Lacticaseibacillus paracasei subsp. paracasei: one gene and its partner. The protein of the gene in region 1 interacts with the protein of each later gene in a pairwise test. Links are inferred from orthologs where the notes say so. Each region holds a gene or a part of one and is shown in the gene's direction. Other genes may lie near its edges.

Evidence for each region. Proteins that work in one complex are often made in the same cells at the same time.
Region 2: the proteins of mreB (region 1) and tuf interact in binary tests that used the Bacillus subtilis proteins (3 or more experiments, as listed by UniProt). The link is inferred for Lacticaseibacillus paracasei subsp. paracasei from one-to-one orthologs.

Annotation. Positions count from the first base shown.
Region 1 is NZ_AP012541.1:1,160,267-1,168,427, forward strand. The notes cover bases 33-2,861. They hold mreB (rod shape-determining protein), read left to right. Parts: upstream 33-866; coding sequence 867-1,856; downstream 1,857-2,861. Other genes in these bases: LBPC_RS05780 (F0F1 ATP synthase subunit epsilon), read left to right, coding at 33-261; LBPC_RS05785 (DUF1146 family protein), read left to right, coding at 566-802; LBPC_RS05795 (DNA-directed RNA polymerase subunit beta), read left to right, coding at 1,866-2,036; yidD (membrane protein insertion efficiency factor YidD), read left to right, coding at 2,046-2,351; LBPC_RS05805 (DUF2969 domain-containing protein), read left to right, coding at 2,344-2,565. Also shown: more of LBPC_RS05780, read left to right, coding at 1-32; LBPC_RS05810 (FtsW/RodA/SpoVE family cell cycle protein), read left to right, coding at 2,863-4,068; LBPC_RS05815 (glycine cleavage system H family protein), read left to right, coding at 4,080-4,379; LBPC_RS05820 (ISL3 family transposase), read right to left, coding at 4,507-5,751; LBPC_RS05825 (ArgE/DapE family deacylase), read right to left, coding at 5,924-7,048; LBPC_RS05830 (MetQ/NlpA family ABC transporter substrate-binding protein), read left to right, coding at 7,659-8,161. UniProt on the Bacillus subtilis protein: Forms membrane-associated dynamic filaments that are essential for cell shape determination. Acts by regulating cell wall synthesis and cell elongation, and thus cell shape.
Region 2 is NZ_AP012541.1:1,328,690-1,332,323, forward strand. The notes cover bases 181-3,071. They hold tuf (elongation factor Tu), read left to right. Parts: upstream 181-976; coding sequence 977-2,167; downstream 2,168-3,071. Other genes in these bases: LBPC_RS06595 (hypothetical protein), read left to right, coding at 181-766. Outside these bases: more of LBPC_RS06595, read left to right, coding at 1-180. UniProt on the Bacillus subtilis protein: GTP hydrolase that promotes the GTP-dependent binding of aminoacyl-tRNA to the A-site of ribosomes during protein biosynthesis.

The DNA of each region.
Region 1 (8,161 bases):
CGTGTTGACGCCAGTGATCACAACGATTCAATTGCGGTTAACGGCGGTTTTATGGAAGTATCAGAAAATGTTGCTTCCATCGTCGCCGATTCTGCCGAGCGTGAGCGTGATATTGATCTCAGTCGTGCGCAAGCTGCGCGCGATCGTGCTCAAAAGCGCATTGCTCAAGCAAAGAATGATCATAATCAAGACGATCTTCGGCGGGCACAAGTCGCACTGCGACGGGCCATCAACCGAATTAACGTCAAGACCAGTCATTAAACATGAAAAGCAGTTCTCTCCCAACTTGGAGAGGACTGCTTTTTGCTTGTTTGCTGCTTGATGAAAGCTAGCAAAACCTGCAATCAAGACCGCTTATTTTCCGGTTTCTAACCGGGCTGGTTCACGCTCTTGCTGAAACGCGTTCACAGGCGCAGAAACCTACACATAAGGGCCTTGAACCTAAATGGCCAGAGCCCAGCCATTTAGATTCAAGGCCCTTATGCTCCGGTTTCTAACCGCGCCTGTTCACGCTCTGCTTGCGTCTTATCGTGTTCTGCGGGAAGATACGTCATGAGGTGATCATATGTTTCAGACAATCGGTTTAAACGGCGCGATTACAATCGTGTCGCATTTTGTTTTCATCATGCTCGCGTTCCGTGCACTCAATGCCTTGCGCTTTGAACAGTTCATCAAAGCCAACCATGTTCGTGAGGAACAGGTCTTGTTACTCTTCATTGCGGTTGCGCTAGGATTCTTAGTCAGTTCGTTCTTTCTATCACTCTTACAAGCAGCTTTAAACTTACCTAAACTTTTCCTGTAAAAACCTCGTCTTAACTATGGTATAATGCGATAGTTAGTCAATTTACGAGGAGAGATATATACCCATGGCAAAAGATATTGGGATCGACTTAGGGACGGCCAATGTGCTGATCAATGTAAAAGGCAAAGGCATCGTCTTAAATGAGCCCTCCGTTGTCGCCATTGATACCCATACCGGCAAAGTGCTGGCGGTGGGGACAGAAGCCTATAAAATGGTTGGACGGACACCGGGTAATATTCGGTCGATCCGGCCGTTAAAGGATGGCGTCATCGCTGACTTTGACATTACCGAAGCAATGCTTGAATATTTTATCAATAAACTAAATGTAAAAGGTGTTTTTTCAAAGCCTAATATTCTGATTTGTGCACCAACCAATATTACGGATATTGAACAGAAAGCGATTATTCAGGCAGCTGAAAAGTCTGGCGGCCGCCATGTTTACTTGGAGTTCGAGCCAAAAGTAGCGGCTGTTGGAGCGGGATTGGATATTTTCCAACCACAAGGCAATATGGTTATTGATATTGGCGGTGGGACGAGTGATATTGCTGTCTTATCCTTAGGCGAAATCGTCACGAGTCGTTCACTGCGCTTGGCAGGTGACAAAATGGATGCCTCCATTGCTGCCTACGTGAAGAACAAGCATAAGTTAATTATTGGTGAGCATACCGCGGAACAGATCAAAATCAAGATTGGTGCCGTTTACGAAGCCGATGAGAAAGAAACGATTGAAGTCCGTGGCCGTGATATTGCGACTGGTTTGCCACGCGAAGTTTCGGTGACATCTGTTGAAGTTGCTGAAGCTTTACATGAGACGATGATGGCGATCATTGAAGGCGCAAAAGGTGTGCTTGAAAAGACCCCACCGGAATTGTCTGCGGATATCATTGATCGTGGGATTATGCTGACAGGCGGCGGCGCCTTGCTTAAAGGTATTTCACAACTTTTTGCTGCAGAGTTGAAAGTGCCAGTGTTGTTGGCGGACGATCCTTTAGATGCAGTTGCACTTGGGACCGGTGTTTTACTCGATAATATTGAACACCATCGCCAGTACTAGGAGCGAGCTATGGACTCACAATATCCTAAACGCATCTTCCACATCATTAAAATTTGGCTGATGATAGCCTTAATCGCACTGATATTGGGCTTATTGATTGGCTTTGCTCTTGGGGAAGGTAATCCGCTTAAGTTGTTCCTACCATCAACATGGGTGCACTTCTTTAAGTTTCTGCGTTAGGAGCGTTTCATGAAACAGGTTCTGACATGGTTAGTGCGGGGCTACCAGCGCTTCATTTCCCCGTTGCTGCCGCCGAGCTGCCGATATTATCCGACATGCTCAACCTACATGATTCAGGCGTTGCAGAAACATGGCGCCATCAAAGGTTCCTTAATGGGGATTGCCCGGATTTTACGGTGCAACCCCTTTGTTAAAGGCGGGCTTGATCCAGTGCCAGCTTTTTTCACTTTGCGGCGTAATCCGCATCCCGAAAATGACTTGGATCTTAGTGACATTCAAAATCTCAATCATAAGCTAGGAGGCCGTCATGGCTAAGGAAAGAAATATCAAGGTCACACAGGCAGATGAAACTCGAAATGGTCATACAGTTTCGGTTTTAAAAATCGGTGACCGGGAGATTGGCTTTATTGAACCGGACGGCACGCGATTTTCAGCATTTGTAGCTGGCTCGACTAAGCCTAACCGGTTCAAAACACTGGATGCCGCAGTTAATGCGTTGATTGCCGAATACCATTTACATCAAGGCTGAAACAACTCTGGCAGCGCGCATCGCAACATCCAGTGCTCCGTGATTTTAGAGGTAAATCGGTATTTGAACGGTTTTATCATCAACGTTTAGCTAGTAAAGAATATGCTTTTGCGAAAATCGAAGGCATTTTAAGAACGAAACGTGAACCAACGCGCTTAGGCAAGAGCGTGAACTGGCACGTTCAGAAACCGGGACATAGGCGACCTTGAGACGACCTGTTGGGTTTTGACCCTTTAGTTTCAAGGCTGTTATGTGCACGTTTCTGCGTCAGTGAACGTGTTTAAAGGAGGGCAGCCCGTGGAGTCACACGAAATCAAATCAAACTCAGAGGGTGATCGGATTGATTATGGCATCATCCTGTCAGTCATGTTACTGGCTTTGATCGGGCTTGTGTCCATCTATCTGGCCACCGCTCATGATACTTCTACGCTACAGAATCCTGTTCGTGCCACGGTTATGCAGGCGGCGTGGTATGTGATTGGCGGTATCGGCATCTTCTTCGTTATGCGATTTGATGCGGAGCAGCTTTGGCGCATTGCCCCTTATTTATACGGGATTGGCATTTTTCTGATGATTGCGGTATTGATTTTTTATGACCGCAACACAGAAGCCAGTACAGGTGCGAAAAGCTGGTTTGCCCTTGGCCCGATCAGTTTTCAGCCGTCAGAAGTGATGAAACCTGCCTATATTTTGATGTTGAGTCGCGTTGTGACCCAACACAATGCTGCTTTTTCACATACCATTCAACACGATTGGCAGTTAATTGGCCGGATGGTTTTGTGGACATTACCGATAGCAGTCCTCATGAAATTTCAAAATGACTTTGGGACGACACTTGTTTTTCTGGCGATTTTCGCTGGTGTTACCTTGGTTGCCGGGATTAATTGGCGCATTCTCGTGCCGATTGCACTTGTGGCTGGCATTATCGGGACAGTTGGCATTCTGTTAGTGACGCAGACATGGGGTCGATCTATTCTTGGTAGTATCGGCTTTAAAACATATCAATTTGCCCGAATTGATTCGTGGTTAAACCCTTCTGGTAGTACAACTGGCGACAGTTACCAGCTGTGGCAATCGATGAAGGCTATCGGTTCTGGTCAATTGACTGGGAAAGGGCCAATGCACATTGCAGTGCCTGTCCCAGTCCGAGAATCGGATATGATCTTTTCCGTGATTGGCGAAGCTTTCGGTTTTGTAGGTGCTGCGGTTTTGATTCTGTTATACTTTATGTTGATCTACCAAATGATTAGGGTCACGTTTGACACAAAAAATGAGTTTTATGCTTACATCTCGACTGGTGTCATCATGATGATCCTATTCCATGTATTTGAAAACATCGGCATGAACATCGGGTTACTACCATTGACGGGGATTCCGCTACCATTTATTTCACAAGGTGGTTCATTCTTGTTGGCTAATATGTTATCAGTCGGGATGGTCTTGTCGATGCGCTACCATCATACGAGCTACATGTTCAGTCGCGACACAGAAGATTTTGAATAGGGGAGAGCAAAATGGCAACAACTTATTTTTGGCAAGATGAACTGGCTTCCGGGCAAATTCGTCTCGGCTTGACCCAAGAGGCTCAAGAAACGTTAGGCAAAATCAAGTATGTTGATTTGCCAACAATTGGCGCGAGCCTTACCACCGGCAAACCTTTTTTAAGTGTTGAAGCCGAAAAAGCCGTGTTAGATCTTGAGGCACCGTTAGCAGGAACAATTGTGGACGTGCATCAGGAATTGAGTGATAAACCAGCTTTGTTAGACGAAACCGATCATAACCAAAACTGGGTTGTGACAGTTTCAACCAAATAGCTAATCAAAAAGCCGACCCGCATTTTTAAAATGACGGTCGGCTTTTTGCGGCTCTACGTCAACTGGTGTTGAAGAATAAATTTATCATTTGAGGCGGTTCTCCATTTGGGGAGCCGTCTTTGTCATGTTATGCCGTGATTTGGTAGATTCGTTTGAAGAAGTTCAGCTGATTCTTGAAGCCAAAACAGGATCGTTTGAGTGACTTGATGAGGCGGTTAACCCCTTCGATCGGACCGTTGGAATAAGGGCTGGTGACAGCGGCGAGAACAGCGACTTTGTGTCGCTTAAGCGTCGCGATCGTCATGTCCATTGCCGTACCGTTTGGCTCGTAAGTAGCTAACAGGTTTGCCAGTTCCGCGGGATGTTTCTTCACCATCAAAGCATCATGAAGCGCTAAGTAGGTCTCGTAGGTTTGCTTGAGCTTGGGCTCAGTATCAAGTGCGATATCGATGGCCTCCTGTTGCGTGACGTATTCATTCAAACCAAACAGGAACTGTTTGTGTTTAGCGTCAGGCGCAGTTTGATGAAAAAGCCGCCAGTTTGTCTTCATGATCTTATAAGGACGGCTGTGTTTGTCATCAAGCTGTTTGAGCGCTTGGACGCGTACCTGATCAAGGGCACGAGCCGCAAGTTGAATGATATGGAACCGATCAATGACGACTTGGGCCTTGGGGAAAACCTCATGAATAATCGTCTGATAAGCTGCGTTCATGTCCATGGTGACCGTCTGGACCCGAGTGCGTTCAGCGAGTGAATAATGAGCGATGAAAAAGTTTTTAATCGTGCGGTTGAATCGATCACCAAGCAAGGCAATTAGACGATGTGAATCGGCATCAAGACAGATAAACGACATCATGCCATGAGTGGAACGGAACTCATCAAAGCAGAGTCGCGTGGGTAGCCGGCGAGCCGGTCGGAGTTTGAGATTTTGGTCAATGATCCGTTGAACCGAGGAAGCTGAGATTCCGATAATACGGGCGATGGTTTTGACTGGCAACCGTTCATGCGCTAACTTCATGATTCGCTCTGTCATGTGAGTGGCGATCGTGTGGTTGGGTTGCACGAGTGGCGTCTTGGCACTGACTGTGTGGTAACAGTTATGACAGCGCCATCGTTGCTTGTGCAAGTCAATGACTGTCGGCATTTCAACCCCATTGAGGACGCGCACGTGGGCCGTATAAAACCCGTTAGGGTGCAAGGCCTCAAAGCCACACAGTGGGCACCGGGTTAACCGGTAAGTCAGCTCGGCATCAATCACATGATACTGGCGGCGACGTACCCCGTTGCCGCGATATTCATGACGAACAAAGGCAACTTTGATATTATGGTCTGGTATTCCAAGGACGGACAGTGTAGGATCGTATTGGGACATTTACTCATAACCTCGCTTGCTTTTGGTTTCGACGCTAACAAGCATAGCATGGACACTGAGTAGGTGTCTTTTTGCGTTATCCAAAAAGGGCCTACACGTTCAGTGTTGATTATTTCTCAACACCAGAAAGTGTAGACCCCTTTTTGCATGGCACATTGTGATTTAGCGCGGCTTATTCGAAGAAGCGCTTGGCAATTTCTTGATAAATTTTGATCGCCGTTGTGTAACTGTTCAGGTCGATGTGTTCATTCACTTGATGACTGAAGTGGTTATCACCGGGGCCATAGACAATCACATCAAAATGGTTAGTTGATTTGATGAACTCGGAAGCATCGGTTCCTCCAAACGCAACGGCTAATTCAGCTGGTTTACCAGTTACCGCCGCGATGGCAGCATTTGCCGAAGTTACCAAGTGGCCTGTTTTATCGGAGTGAACCGGCAGAAAACGGTGCAATACTTTCAACGTGAGTTTCGCATTGGTCGTGGCGTTGACATGTGCCACTAAGTCTTCAAGCATTTTCACAACCAGCTCAATATTGGCCGATGGGGTCGGGCGAAGATTGCCACGAAGGAAAGCGTGGGCTGGAATGGTGTTGACTTGGTCGCCGCCATTGATGACCGTGATTGAATGTCGAAATGGGCCGAGATCCGGGTCAGCAGGCGCCTTGTCAAAGGTGTGGTGTTCCAGTGCGGCAAAAGTTGTTAGACCATCGATGGCATTGACGCCTTTTTCAGGCCTAGAACTATGGACAGAGACGCCTTCACTGTCAATCTCGTAATTCACGGTGCCAGCATGTGCGTATTTTAAGATTTTAGTGGTGGGTTCACCAACAACTAAGCCAGCGAGATCATCGGCATAGCCTTGCTCTGTCAGCAAACGTGCGCCCATCGCACCGTATTCTTCGCCTACCGTTGCAATCAAGCGAATCGGATGAGTGAACCCGGATTGTTTGAGGGCGATCAGGGCCAGCACCATGGCGGCCAGACCGCTTTTCATATCATCGGTGCCACGACCATACATGACATTGTTAACGATTTTGCCGGAAAAAGGTGGATACGTCCAGGCTGACTCGTCTCCAGGACTCACAACGTCTTCGTGGCCAGTGAAACCGAGAACGCGATCACCATGGTTTAATTCGGCAATTAAATTCACGCGGTCTTCTGTGTAGGGGATCAGCTTGGTAGGAATATCGGCAGCCTCAAGTTCGGCTTGCAGCAATTTGGCGACGGCGAGCTCGTTGCCATTTACAGAATTGATTTGAATCAGCTTTTGGAGCAGGGCAATTGGTTCTGTCATGATTGCACCATCCTTTGTCGCGACAGTCAGCTGTTGCAGACTTTGTGCGCGAGTTTTGTTGAGCACAGCTTACACTCTTTTTGATTTAAAATTCAATGATTGACAAGTTAAAAAATTGTGATAAGCTCACTTGTACAAACTTGAAATTGATTGTAAACGGACTGAGTGAGTAGTTACCGCGAGGCAGTACAGAAAACCTGATGAGCTGAGAGCAGGGTCGCTAGCGGAAATGAAGATGGCTTGGCACACGCGGCACACCGAGCAAATTGCGAGGCTGTGATGGTTGACACCCATTATCCTGCACCCGGATGAATTCGTCCGCTGAGTGGATCACGTTTTGTGTGGTCAATTAGAATGGTACCGTGGGCCAGAGCTCACTTCTAACAAAGATTGATAATTTGTTAGAAGTGAGTTTTTTTTCGGTCTTCTTGTATCAATGGCAAGTTTATGCGCCTCGGACTGCAGGCCGACGCACTTATTTTAGAGAGCGCGAGTCAGCTCGGTAAGAAACCGAAGCATCAATAGGCGGGGACGTGATAGCCGTATTTTGGCCACTAGGAAACTTATGCGTAGATTGATGGGTTGGCGAACGTATTTAGGAGGAGAAGACATGAAACGGTTTTGGAAAATTTTGACAACCATTTTTGTTTTAGGATTAGTCTTGGTTGGGTGCGGTAAAAGTAGCAGCAGTTCGTCCAGTAGTCAAAAGCAAACGACGGTGAAGATCGGGGTCGTTGGTGCGGATAATCGCGTCTTGCAAGCAGTTGCTAAAAAGGTTAAAAAAGAGGGCATTACGATCAAGATCGTACAGTTCTCGGATTACAATCAGCCTAACACCGCCTTGCGCGATCATGATATTGATTTGAACCTGTTTCAGCATCAGTATTTCCTGAATAACTGGAACAAAACCCACAAGGCTGATCTAGTCAGCATCGGGCAGACCATCATTGCACCACTAGCGATCTATTCCAAAAAAATCACTAAAATTAGCCAGATCAAGAAAGGTGACACCATCGCACTTCCTAACGATCCGACTAACGAAGGCCGCGCATTACAGTTACTTGAAACTGCTGGTTTAATCAAACTGAACAAAAAGGTTGCCTTGCCAACCAC
Region 2 (3,634 bases), 170 kb from region 1 along the record:
GTTGGCCGCAAGTTTGAATGGCTTGAAGCAGTTTCACGAAAGCTTAAATGTGATGTTGCCACACTATCAAGCTTTCATGCAGACAGACGCAGACGTTCAGTTAATGTTGGATGCTTGGTTAGGGACACTCAATTTTGTCATGGCACGTGGCATGTTGCGCCATTTTGATGCGGTGCGGCGCGCTACTTTTGACCGACAAATTGACGCTGCCGAGGCACTTGCTTTAAGTAGCCATGGTGAACAGATTGCTTCATTGGTGCGAAAAATCAGCCATCTCGGCGGCTTTTCGCGGCAGGAGCAGCAAGATTTGTTCAGCCAAATTGGCATTTTGCCAAAAGCGGCGTTAGTTGAAGCAGCTGTGCCTAATTTGGCCGATCAAACGGTTCCTGTTGCGATGCGCGTGTCTTTGCTAGATTTGTTGACAAGTATCAGTTATAACCAACCTGTCAGATATCAGGCATATGACCGCATTGAAACCCTTGTGCCAAATGAGTTGCCTGGAATGGCGGAGGAAAAAAGCGGACCGGCCATTTTGACGCAGTTGCAAGCTGCCTTGGGCGATGATGATCAGGAACTAGGGACGGCATTGGTTCAGATGGCGCGGGTGCAAATTGCCTTTCTCTATCCCGATATTGACCGTCTGATTCCAGATCCAGCTGCATTCGTCCAAGCTTATTTGGATCATCATCAAGGCAAAAGCACGGTATTTGATCAACTTTTTGCATGGCAGACCGCCGAAACGGCAAAATTGTCGGAACAGGCGTAACGATACGTTTTCACTGTAAATGAAAGAAACTTGACGCTATCTGTTTACAAAGTGAAATTGACCATGTATACTCATTGCTGGAATTCATTTCCAGCGTAGATATTTGTTTTGGTATTTACGCTCAAATGTAGTACACTTAAACGTAAAGGATTATCAGGGTACACAAGGTATCCTGTATTCTTACGAAAAATACAGGAGGTTCGTTTTTTCATGGCTGAAAAAGAACACTATGAACGCACAAAGCCCCACGTAAACATTGGTACGATCGGGCACGTTGACCACGGTAAGACTACTTTGACCGCGGCTATCACTAAGGTATTGTCAGAAAAGGGCCTTGCCAAAGCGCAAGACTACGCTTCTATCGATGCTGCTCCAGAAGAAAAGGAACGTGGCATCACAATCAACACCGCCCACGTTGAATATGAAACCGAAAAGCGCCACTACGCACATATTGATGCGCCAGGGCATGCTGACTACGTTAAGAACATGATCACCGGTGCTGCACAGATGGATGGTGCGATCTTGGTTGTTGCGGCAACTGATGGCCCAATGCCACAGACCCGAGAGCATATCTTGTTGGCTCGTCAGGTCGGCGTTGATTACATCGTTGTTTTCCTGAACAAGACAGACTTGGTTGACGATCCAGAATTGATCGACTTGGTTGAAATGGAAGTCCGGGAACTGCTCAGCGAATACGATTATCCTGGTGATGATATTCCTGTTATCCGTGGTTCTGCTCTGAAGGCCCTTGAAGGCGATCCAGAACAGGAAAAGGTTATCATGGAATTGATGGATACCATCGATGAATATATCCCAACACCTGTTCGTGAAACAGACAAGCCTTTCTTGATGCCTGTTGAAGATGTCTTCACCATCACTGGTCGTGGTACAGTTGCTTCTGGCCGTATCGATCGTGGGACGGTTAAGATTGGTGACGAAGTTGAAATCATCGGCTTGAAGCCAGATGTTATCAAGTCTACCGTTACTGGTCTTGAAATGTTCCGTAAGACCTTGGATCTTGGTGAAGCCGGCGATAACGTTGGTGTCTTGCTTCGTGGTGTTAACCGCGAACAAGTTGAACGTGGCCAAGTTTTGGCAAAGCCAGGTTCAATCCAATTGCACAACAAGTTCAAGGGTGAAGTTTATATCTTGACAAAAGAAGAAGGTGGCCGTCATACGCCATTCTTCTCAAACTATCGTCCGCAGTTCTACTTCCACACCACTGATGTTACCGGTGTGATTGAATTGCCAGATGGCGTTGAAATGGTTATGCCTGGCGATAACGTTACTTTCGAAGTTGACCTGATTGCTCCGGTTGCTATCGAAAAAGGTACCAAGTTCACCGTCCGTGAAGGTGGCCGTACTGTTGGTGCCGGCGTTGTTTCCGAAATCCTTGACTAATTTCTGAATATACGCATGAACCCGCAAGCTTGCTTGCGGGTTTTTTCGTGCAGGAACGCCTGAGCAGGCTCGGTTTCTGGGCCTTCTCACGCGCTTCTCCAATGTAAGGTCATCCGGGCCCATGACTGAGTACCGTTAGATCCAAATTCAAAGCTGCACCAAGCCACTTGGCGAAACGCGATCAAAAACACAAATATGGTCATTTATCCTGACTGATTAAGCCTCCAGTCAACCGCGGTCAACGCCGGCACTGGACCTTCACTAGCATACGATGAGTGACCAAGCTTTTTCATCGCCAAAACATGACGACTGTTATATGATAGATGTTCACGAAAAGACAGAGCGTGAGCTGATGTGTTCAGAAATCTGAGCATAAGCGGCCTAGGTCATGACACTCAAGGTGCTTATGGGCAGGTATTTGCACCAGTGAACACGTTTAAGGAGGAGCCACCTATGAAACGATCCACCACATGGCGCATGTTGGCGTTTTTCTGGCGTCAACTTGCGGATATGAAGCGTCAATTGATTCGAATTATAGTGGCGCTAGTGGGCGTTGCCGTTGCACAATATGCGATTCCACGCCTGTCACAGTATGTCATTGACCGCGTGATTCCGAGCCGGGCTGTCTCAACACTGGTGCTCACAATTTTTCTGGCTTTAGGCCTGACTGCTTTGGCTGGCTTGCTGAATGCGCTCAGCACATATTGGATTGGACAGGTTAGTTTAAGCGCGATCGCCCGTATGCGTGACGCTTTATTTCGGCATACGTTGGGACTTGACATGCATTATTTCGAGACAAGTAAAACCGGGGACTTAATGGTTGTTTTAACCAGTGATGTCAACACCTTGCAGCGTTTAATCTCAAGCAACACCTTGGGTCTGTTCGGAAGTATGCTGAGCTTTTTTGTCGTGCTGGTGTTGATGCTGATTCAAAACTGGCAGCTCACGGCGCTGATTTTGCTTACGTTTCCTGTTTTGTTCGTTTTGAATAATATTTTTGTGCGCCGAATTCGCGCTGCTTATCGGCGGGTGCGGACCAGTTCGGGTGTGATGAATAACCAAATTCAACAAGCTTTGACGAGCATTGGGCTTATCAAGAGTTTCACAACTGAAAAAGCAACCGCGAATACTTTTGAAAACGTTAATGAGCAGAACCGCGATAATCAACTGACAGCAACACGTCTTGGAGCAACTTTTTCGCCGATTACTGATTTCGTTAACTATCTTGGTACGGCGATCATTTTAGGATTTGGTGCATTTCAGGTAATGCATGGGCAATTCACAGTCGGGCTAATTGTCGCCTATACAGCTTATCTGGGTATTCTTCAAGCACCGATTCGCCAAGTGAACGGCTTGATTCAACAATTGCAGCAAGCAACGGTTTCTTTTGAGCGGATTGAAACACTGCAGGCGGCGGTGCCGCGGGTGGTATCTCCGCCAAATGCGATCAAGTTAGCGCGTTTTCAT